DNA from 3 places in the Streptomyces sp. CAI-85 genome. Region 1 is predicted to be linked to each of the others. Evidence: riboswitches for the same ligand, from Rfam matches in the RefSeq annotation. Region 1 holds a riboswitch; each other region holds the start of a gene.
What was found. A riboswitch is a leader RNA that binds a small molecule or an ion and turns the genes downstream of it on or off. The one in region 1 is predicted to bind S-adenosylmethionine.

Region 1 (3,270 bases):
GGCGCCCGCGTCCGGTCCGATCGCCGACAGCCCGGAGACCAGCCCGCCGCCTCCCCGTCTCGCGTCCAGCGAACCGTCCTCACGGACGGTGTAGGAGACCGGCCCGCGATTGGACGCGACCAGCACCTGGGCACCCCGAGCAGCGGCAGCATCGTGCGTGGTAGCCATACGCCTCAACCTAGCCCGGCACGGAAACGCTCAAACGTACGGTCACGGCGAGCGGAGGGTCGGTATCCGGCCGTGTTCGGGTGCCGTATACGGCGGGGTGCGCGTGTTACACGGGCGGGGGTGACGGCGGGACGGGTAGTGCGGCTGCGGGTCCGTGGGGGGCCGGTCGCGCAGTTCCCCGCGCCCCTGGGGAGTGAAGGTGGGCGTCACGTGAGGGGCGGGCCGGTTCCGGGGCCGGGGGTGCACGGTGGCCCGCCCGTGCCGGGAGTTACGCCACCTTGCGGGACTGGTACTCCGCCATCTCCGCCATCGGGGGCCGTTCCTCCATGTCGACCGAGTAGGTGTGGGGTTCGAAGCCGGACGGGCCGCGTTCGAACTGGGTGAGGGAGGGGCGGATCAGATGGCCGCGGGCCAGGCGGAGCTGGGCGGTGCGGTAGATCGCCGCCGCCATCCGGCCGAGGGCCTGGCCGTCCTGGTGGCGGTGTTTGCGCACGCCCACGTCGACCTGGGCGAGCGCGTCGAGGCCGACCAGGTGCAGGGCGTCGACCAGCATGCCCAGCTCGACGCCGTAGCCGACGGGGAAGGGAAGCTGTTCCAGCAGGCCGCGGCGGGCCGCGTACTCGCCGCCCAGCGGCTGCACGAACCCGGCGAGCTGCGGCCAGTGCATGTTGAGCAGCGGCCGGGCCATCAGCTCGGTCACCCGGCCGCCCTGCCCCGCGGCGCCGGCGAGCGGACGGTCGTACATGCCCTTGACGAGGTCCACGCCCAGGTCGGTGAGCAGGGGGCCCACGATGCCCGAGACGAAGTCGGAGGAGAACTCCCTGAGGTCGGCGTCGATGAAACAGACGATGTCCCCGCTCGTGACGAGCAGGGAGCGCCACAGCACCTCGCCCTTCCCGGGCACGGCGGGGACGCTCGGCAGGATGGTGTCCCGGTGGACGACCCGGGCGCCCGCCGCGGCCGCCACCTGGGCGGTGCGGTCGGTCGACCCCGAGTCGACGACGACTATCTCGTCGACCAGCGGGACCTGCTGCATGAGGTCGTGACGGATGATCGCGACGATGTCGCCGACCGTCTCCTCCTCGTTCAGCGCGGGCAGGACCACGGAGACCGACTGACCCGTGGCGCGCTTCGCGGCCATGATCCGGTGCAGCGGACGATCGGCCAGGGACCAGGAGCGGGTGGTCAGCCAGCGCTCGACTTCTTCCAGCACGGTCTGCGGCTCCTCACTGTCGTGATCACACAGGGTGCACGGGGGTGACCGTGTGATCCATCTCGCGGTTCGGACGACTATCTCAACTGTCCTGGCCTTCGGTTACAGTCTTGAACAACGCGGGTGACCATCGCATGTCCGGGGTCGCCGGCGTTCACAACCGAATACCGCTCATCCAGAGGGGCAGAGGGACACGGCCCGATGAAGCCCCGGCAACCCACCTAGACCGGTCTCGTTCACCACACGCGAGGCTCCCGGCGAGGGAAGGTGCCAAATCCGTCTCACGGCGAGATGCGTCGTGAGGAAGATGAGGAGAAAGGGCCTCGCCTCACATGGCTGCGCAGACTGTTGCAAGCACCACGAATCCCACGGTCGACCTGGGCCCCGCCGCCGCGCTGAGCTGCCGCGAGTGCGGCCACCGCGTGCCCCTCGGCCCGCTCTTCGCCTGCGAGGAGTGTTTCGGCCCGCTCGAGATCGCGTACGACTTCTCCTCCTACGACACCGAGGAGCTGCGCAAGCGCATCGAGGCGGGACCCGCGAACATCTGGCGCTACGCCCCGCTGCTGCCCGTCCCGGCCGACGTGGCGGACAAGCCGAACCTCAACCCCGGCTGGACCCACCTCGTCAAGGCCGACAACCTGGCGCGCGAACTCGGCGTCACCGGCGGCCTGTACGTGAAGGACGACTCCGGCAACCCGACGCACTCCTTCAAGGACCGCGTCGTCGCGCAGGCCATCGAGGCCGCGCGCGCCTTCGGCTTCACCACCCTGTCCTGCTCCTCCACCGGCAACCTCGCGGGCGCGGTCGGCGCCGCCGCGGCCCGCGCCGGCTTCCGCTCCTGCGTGTTCATCCCGCACGACCTGGAGCAGGGCAAGGTCGTCATGGCCGCGGTCTACGGCGGTGAACTCGTCGGCATCGAGGGCAACTACGACGACGTGAACCGCTTCTGCTCCGAGCTGATCGGCGACACCGCCGGCGAGGGCTGGGGCTTCGTCAACGTCAACCTGAGGCCGTACTACGCCGAGGGCTCCAAGACGCTGGCGTACGAGATCTGCGAGCAGCTCGGCTGGCGGCTGCCCGACCAGCTCGTGGTGCCGATCGCCTCCGGCTCCCAGCTCACGAAGATCGACAAGGGCCTCCAGGAGCTGATCAAGCTGGGGCTCGTCGAGGACAGGCCGTACAAGATCTTCGGCGCGCAGGCCGAGGGCTGCTCGCCGGTGTCGGTGGCCTACAAGGCGGGCCATGACGTCGTACGGCCGCAGAAGCCGGACACCATCGCCAAGTCGCTCGCCATCGGCAACCCGGCGGACGGCCCGTACGTCCTCGACATCGCCCGGCGCACCGGCGGCGCGGTGGAGGACGTGACCGACGAGCAGATCGTGGACGCGATCAAGCTGCTGGCGCGGACCGAGGGGATCTTCGCGGAGACGGCAGGCGGGGTCACCGTCGGCGTCACCCGCAAGCTCATCGAGAACGGCCTGCTGGACCCGGCGAAGACCACGGTCGTCCTGAACACGGGCGACGGCCTCAAGACCCTCGACGCGGTGGCCGGCACCGGCCTCACCGCCACCATCCGTCCGAACCTCGACTCCTTCCGAGAGGCTGGCCTGGCATGAGCGTGACCGTTCGTATCCCCACCATCCTGCGCACCTACACCGGCGGGCAGGCCGAGGTGTCCGCCGACGGGGCGACCCTCGGGGAGGTCATCTCCGACCTGGAGAAGAACCACACCGGGATCGCCGCCCGCGTCCTGGACGACCAGGGCAAGCTGCGCCGGTTCGTCAACGTGTACGTCAACGACGACGACGTCCGCTTCGAGCAGGGCCTGGAGACGGCGACCCCGGACGGCGCCGGCGTTTCGATCATCCCGGCCGTCGCCGGCGGCTGAC
Region 2 (3,270 bases), on a different contig from region 1:
CGACCTCCAGCGCGTGTGCAGCGCGATCAGCGCCCAGCGCTGAGCCGGCCGCCCCTACCGCGTCCGCCCCGGCGGTGCCCCCTGGGCACCGCCCGCCCGGCGCGCGGCCGCACGGTCCCCCCGTTCCGTCGTCCTCCGTCGTCGCATCCGCCGCGCGCCGGTCCGCCGCGCGCGCCGCCCCCGGGGAGAGTCATGTCCTTCACACCACCGGCCGCCCGGCTCACGGTCCGGTCCGTCCCCGTCTTCCGGGGCCGTATCGGCAGTGACGCCCGCAGCGGCCACTACGCCGTGCCGCGCCGCTACCGCCTCCATCTGTCCGCCGCCGACCCCGACGGGCTGCGCATCGCCGTCACCCACAGCCTCCTCGGCCTGGAACGCGCCTGTCCCGTCACGTTCCTGCCCGCCGTCCCCGACTGTCCCGACGGCGGCCACTCCGCGCTGCGCCCGCTCTACGACGCCAGCGCCCACCACTACACCGGACCGGCCGTCGCGCCCGTGCTCAGCGACGACTGGTCGGGCCGGATCGTCTCCACCCACGGCCCCGACATCGCCCGCGACCTCGCCCGGCGCTTCGGCGGCGGCCGGACCGCGCTGTACCCGTGCGGCGCCGAGTCCGAGATCGACGCCGTCGAGCGGATGTGCGCCCAGGGCATCGAGCGGGCCGCGCAGCGCGCCGGCACGGCCGGCACCGGCGACGAGGAACGCGCCGCCGCGCTCGACACCCTGCTCCACACCCTCGGCGTGCTGGACCGGGGACTGCGCGTGCAGCCGTACCTGATCGGTGATCAGATCACCGCAGCCGACGTGGAGTTGTGGGTCGCGCTGGTGCAGCTCGACACCGTGCACCGCCATCACCTCGACGCGTCCGCCGTGCAGCGCATCGCCGGGCACCCCGCCCTGTGGGCCCACGCCCGCCGGCTCGCCGCGCACCCCGCGTTCGGCGCGCACCTCGACCTCGACGGCATCGCCCGCCGCCACCACGCCCGTTGTCAGGGCCTGGAGGCCGCGGGCGCCGCCGTGCAGATCCTGGACTGGGCCGCCCACATCGCGCCGGCCCCGTAACCGCCCGGGGACGCGGGGCCGTTGCGGCCCCGCTGCCGTTCCAGCACATGGACCGGCGTTGACATTCGTTCGGGTGCCTGTCTTTACTTACGGCCCAGAACGGTCATGAGCGTCAGCGACAAGCCCTGGCTTGCTGACCGGCAACCCTCGCATCGCGGTGGGGTGCCCCAGGTGACGACCGGACCGGATGACGTGACCGCACGGATCCGGTAAGCGCGAGGGCCCCTCCGGGGTCCGCACGAGTGACGGAGAGTCCCATGTACGCAGCTCCCAGGACGGCGCCCCGCCGCCTTCGGGGCTGCGTGCGTCCGTCCGCGCAGCAGCCCCTCGTCGCCGACCGGGCCGTCGATCTGCTCCGCGTGAACAGCGCACTGTGTACCGCACCGGGCCGTGCCCGCTGTCGGGGCTGACACCAGCAGACCCGGCACCACCGCAGCACATTCCCCTCGCCCCGCCGCGTTCCCGACGCACACCGCAGAAGCGGTGAGCCGTCCACCGCAGCCCCACTCCGGTTCTCCGTACACGACCGTGCGCCGCGCGCCCTCCCGCGGCCGCCACCACGGCCGTGCCCGTCCGGGGTGCCCGACTTCCGCCGGAGCCCCTCATGAGCGAACCCCCAGGCGTCGCGACCCTCGATGCGAAGCCCATAGCCGACACCCCGTCAAAACAGCTCTCCGCACAGCGCGTTCAGCCGCTGCGACGGCCCGGACGCTGGATCGCCACCGCGATCGTCCTGGTCCTGGTCGCCCAGTTCGCGCACGGCCTGATCGCCAACCCGTTCTACCAGTGGGACCGCTTCGGCTACTGGTTCCTGCGGCCCGTCATCCTCGACGGACTGCTGATCACCCTGGAAGTCGCCGCCTACAGCGCGGTGCTCGGCCTTCTCGGCGGCATCCTGCTCGCCCTCGCCCGGCTCTCCAGGAGCCCGGTGCTGCGCGCGGTGAGCTGGACCTACGTCTGGGCCCTGCGGTCCATCCCGCTGATCGTCGTCCTGCTCTTCCTCTACAACTTCAGCGCCCTGTACCAGACGTTGAGCGTGGGCGTCCCCTTCGGACCGGCCTTCTTCACCTTCGACGAGTCCCGGCTCGCCACCGACATGGTGATCGCCGTCGTCGGCCTCAGCCTCAACGAGGCCGCCTACGCCGCCGAAGTGGTCCGCGGCGGCATCCTCTCCGTCGACCAGGGCCAGCACGAGGCGTCCGCCGCGCTCGGCCTGCCCAAGAGCTACCAGTTCCGCAGGATCGTCTTCCCGCAGGCGCTGCGCTCGATCGTCCCCAACTACGTCAACCAGCTCATCGGCCTCATCAAGGCCACCTCCCTGGTCTTCTACGTGTCCCTGCTCGACCTGTTCGGCACCGCGCAGACCATGGGCTCCACCTACCCCGGCGACATCGTGCCGCTGCTGCTCGTGGTCACCGTCTGGTACCTGATCCTGACCAGCCTGGTGTCCGTCGCCCAGTTCTACGTCGAGCGGTACTACGCCCGGGGCGCCACCCGCTCCCTGCCGCCGACGCCGTTGCAGAAACTGCGGACCGGGTTCACCGACCTGCGCGCCCGCATCCGCAGGGAGGCCGCCGTATGACCACCGAGACCACCGAGGCGACCACCGCCCCCGGGGCGAGCGTGCCCGCCGCCGTCGAGGTGCACGACGTGCACAAGTGGTACGGCGCCCACCGCGTCCTGGACGGAGTGAACCTGACCGTACGGCCCGGCGAGGTCACCGTGATCCTCGGCCCGTCCGGCTCCGGGAAGTCCACCCTGCTCCGGGTCATCAACCACCTGGAGAAGCCCGAGATCGGCCATGTCAGCATCAACGGCGAGCCGATCGGCGTCCGCCGGCACGGCGGCCGGCTGCGCGAGCTGAGCGAACGCGCCATCCTCACCCAGCGCAGCCGCATCGGCTTCGTCTTCCAGAACTTCAACCTCTTCCCGCACCTCACCGTGCTGGACAACATCGCCGCCGCCCCTGTCGCCACCGGCAAGCTCAGCCGCCCCGCCGCCCAGGAACTCGCCCGCGAACTCCTCGGCCGGGTCGGCCTCGCCGACAAGGCCGCCGCCTATCCCCGCCAGCTCTCCGGCGGCCAGCAGCAGCGCGTCGCCATCGCCCGCGCCCTCGCGCTGCGCCCCGGCGTCATCCTCTTCGACGAGCCCACCTCGGCCCTCGACCCCGAACTCGTCGGCGAGGTCCTCGCGGTCATCAAGGACCTG
Region 3 (3,270 bases), on a different contig from region 1:
CGAGTCGTGGGTGACCGGCGACAAGCGCGAGCACCACATCCTGGACCGCCCGCGCAACGCGCCGACCCGCACCGCGCTCGGCGTCGCCTGGGTCACGATGTACATGATCACCCTGGTGGGCGGCGGCAACGACCTGTGGGCCACGCACTTCCACCTGTCGATCAACTCGATCACCTGGTTCGTCCGGATCTTCTTCTTCGTCGGACCGGTCATCGCGTACATCCTCACCAAGCGGATCTGCCTCGGCCTCCAGCGCCGGGACCGGGACAAGGTGCTGCACGGCCGGGAGACCGGCACCATCAAGCGCCTGCCGCACGGTGAGTTCATCGAGGTGCACGAGCCGCTCAGCCAGGAGCAGCTCTACACGCTCACGGCCCACGAGCAGTACGAGCCGGCCGCGATCGGCGCCACGGTCGACGAGAACGGTGTCGAGCGCAAGGTGAAGGCCACCGAGAAGCTGCGTGCCAAGATCAGCGGCGCGTACTTCGGCGAGGACCAGCAGATCCCCAAGCCGACCGTCGAGGAGTACAAGGAGATCACGAGCGGCCACGGCCACCACTGATCCCCAGGCGTCGCCACGCCCTGAGTGAAGGGCCCCGTCCGGTCTTCGGACGGGGCCCTTCGCCGTGTCCGCGGGCTGGATAGGGTGGGATCACACCCTGTTTGCGCGAGCCCTGCTCGCCCGTACGACACCCAGGAGCGGCTATGAGCGCTGTGACCCCCGCCGGAGGCGACACCGCGGCGGTCCGTTCCTGGCCCGCCCTGCTGAACGGCCTGCTGGCCGGCCGGGACCTGTCGGCGGACGACACCGCCTGGGCCATGGACCTGATGATGCGCGGCGAGGCGACCGACGCCCAGATCGCCGGGTTCGCGGTGGCGCTGCGGGCCAAGGGCGAGACCGTCGCGGAGATCAACGGCCTCGTGCGGACGATGTACGAGCACGCCAACCTGATCGAGGTGCCGGGCCGCACCGTCGACATCGTCGGCACCGGCGGTGACGGCGCCAAGACGGTCAACATCTCCACGATGTCGTCGATCGTGGTGGCCGGCACCGGCGCCAAGGTCGTCAAGCACGGCAACCGCGCCGCGTCCTCGGCCTCCGGCGCCTCGGACGTCCTGGAGAAGCTCGGCGTCAATCTGGAGCTGACGCCGAAGCGGGTGGCCGAGGTCGCCGAGGAGGCCGGGATCACCTTCTGCTTCGCCGTCAAGTTCCATCCGGCGCTGCGCCATGTCGGCGCCGCCCGCGGCCAGTTGGGCATCCGTACGGTGTTCAACGCGCTCGGTCCGCTGACCAACCCGGCGAAGGTGCGGGCGCAGGCGGTGGGGGTCGCCGATCCCCGGATGGCGCCGATCGTCGCCGGGGTCTTCGCCGAGCGCGGCCACTCCTCGCTGGTCTTCCGCGGCGACGACGGCTTCGACGAGCTGACGACCACCTCCACCTCCCGGGTGTGGGTCGTCCGCGACGGCACGGTCACCGAGGAGACCTTCGACCCGCGCGAGGTCGGCATCGAACTGGTCCCGGTGGAGGCCCTGCGCGGCGGTGACCCGTCCTACAACGCCGAGGTCGCCCGGCGGCTCCTGGAGGGCGAGCCGGGCCCGGTGCGCGACGCCGTCCTGCTGAACTCGGCGGCGGCCCTGGTCGCCCTCGACCCGGCCGCGGGGACGCTCGCCGAGCAGATCGCCGCCGGTATGGCCCGTGCCGCCGAGTCCGTCGACTCCGGGGCGGCCCGCCGGGTCCTGGAGCGCTGGGTCACCGCCAGCAACGCCTGACGTGACGGGAATCGCCGTCCCGCGATCCGGACACGGGTTGCGGGACGGCGATCACGTCCCGTAGTTTCTGTACCAGGTCATGAGTGACAGTCATGAGGCCCCGGCCGACTGTCCGGCAACCCTCCGTCCGTGGCGGGGTGCCCCGGGTGAAGACCAGGCCGTAGGCAGCGAGGTCTACGGCAAGCGCGGGCCCCTCTCGACACCAGGGGTCCTGGTCGTTCGAGGGAGTCTTCCGTGAGCCAGCGAATGCGATAGGGCCGCCGAGCCCCGCCTCCGCGCACCCCTTTTCACTCTTCTTCCTTTCCTCTCACGGGAGTTCCGTCATGTCTGTCTCCACCGCTGCCTCCGTCCAGGACATTTGTGCCCCGCTGCCCGTTCTGGGCTGTGATGTCACCGTCCCGCTCGTCACCGGTGGCGAGGTCACCTACGCCGCGCTCGACTACGCCGCCAGCGCACCGGCGTTGCAGCGGGTCTGGGACGACGTCGCGGCCTACGCGCCGTACTACGGCAGCGTCCACCGCGGCGCCGGATACCTCTCCCAGCTCTCGACGGACCTGTTCGAGAACGCCCGCGCCACGGTCGCCGCGTTCCTGGACTGCCGCGCCGACGACCAGGTGGTCTTCACCCGCTCCACCACCGACTCCCTCAACCTGCTCGCCTCCGCCCTGCCCGCCGGCTGCCAGGTCTTCGTCTTCGAGACCGAGCACCACGCCTCGCTGCTGCCCTGGCGGGACGCCCGGGTCACCTACCTCGACGCCCCCCGCACCCCGGGACAGGCCGTCGAGACCCTGGAGCGGGCCCTCGCCGACCGCGACCCCCACGGCCCGGCCCTGGTCTGCGTGACCGGCGCCTCCAACGTCACCGGCGAGCTGTGGCCGGTGCGGGAGCTGGCCGCGGCCGCGCACGCCCACGGCGCCCGGATCGTCCTGGACGCCGCCCAGCTCGCCCCGCACCACCCGGTGTCCGTCCGGGACCTCGACGTCGACTGGGTCGCCTTCTCCGGGCACAAGCTGTACGCGCCCTTCGGCTCCGGAGTCCTGGCCGGCCGCGCCGACTGGCTGCGCGCCGCCGACCCCTACCTCGCGGGCGGCGGTGCGAGCCGCCGGGTCACCCGGCGCGAGGACGGGGGAGTGGACGTGGAGTGGCACGACAGCGCGGCCCGGCACGAGGCCGGCTCGCCGAACGTGATCGGCGCCTACTCCATCGCCTCCGCCTGCAAGGCGCTCACCGAGGCCGGCTTCGACACGCTGGTCGCGCGCGAGCGGCAGCTCATCGAGAAGGTGCGCACGGGCCTCGCCGACGTGCCGGAGGTGCGGATCCTGTCGCTCTTCGGCGACGACGCGCCCCGGGTCGGGGTGATCTCCTTCGTCGTCGACGGCTGGAACAGCTCCCACTTCGCCGCCGCCCTGTCCGCCGAGTACGGCATCGGCGTCCGCGACGGCCTGTTCTGCGCCCACCCGCTGGTGCGCACCCTGCTGGGCGGCGCCCCCGAGGCGCAGG

Region 2: linked by a shared signal. The riboswitch ahead of G6W55_RS16780 (amino acid ABC transporter permease) and the one ahead of thrC (threonine synthase) in region 1 are both predicted to bind S-adenosylmethionine.
Region 3: linked by a shared signal. The riboswitch ahead of G6W55_RS34585 (aminotransferase class V-fold PLP-dependent enzyme) and the one ahead of thrC (threonine synthase) in region 1 are both predicted to bind S-adenosylmethionine.

The regions. Positions count from the first base shown of each region.
Region 1 covers NZ_JAANNX010000002.1:153,789-157,058, forward strand. Annotated here, with positions in the region: gene G6W55_RS03600 (trehalose-6-phosphate synthase) at 1-168, opposite strand, end outside; gene G6W55_RS03605 (glucosyl-3-phosphoglycerate synthase) at 437-1,381, opposite strand; SAM riboswitch class I at 1,550-1,695, shown strand; gene thrC (threonine synthase) at 1,714-2,997, shown strand; gene G6W55_RS03615 (ubiquitin-like small modifier protein 1) at 2,994-3,269, shown strand.
Region 2 covers NZ_JAANNX010000012.1:86,238-89,507, reverse strand. Annotated here, with positions in the region: gene G6W55_RS39570 (putative leader peptide) at 1-43, shown strand, start outside; gene G6W55_RS16785 (glutathione S-transferase C-terminal domain-containing protein) at 193-1,062, shown strand; SAM riboswitch class IV at 1,164-1,284, shown strand; gene G6W55_RS16780 (amino acid ABC transporter permease) at 1,667-2,644, shown strand; gene G6W55_RS16775 (amino acid ABC transporter ATP-binding protein) at 2,641-3,270, shown strand, end outside.
Region 3 covers NZ_JAANNX010000085.1:11,620-14,889, reverse strand. Annotated here, with positions in the region: gene G6W55_RS34595 (cytochrome bc complex cytochrome b subunit) at 1-562, shown strand, start outside; gene trpD (anthranilate phosphoribosyltransferase) at 706-1,770, shown strand; SAM riboswitch class IV at 1,846-1,962, shown strand; gene G6W55_RS34585 (aminotransferase class V-fold PLP-dependent enzyme) at 2,094-3,270, shown strand, end outside.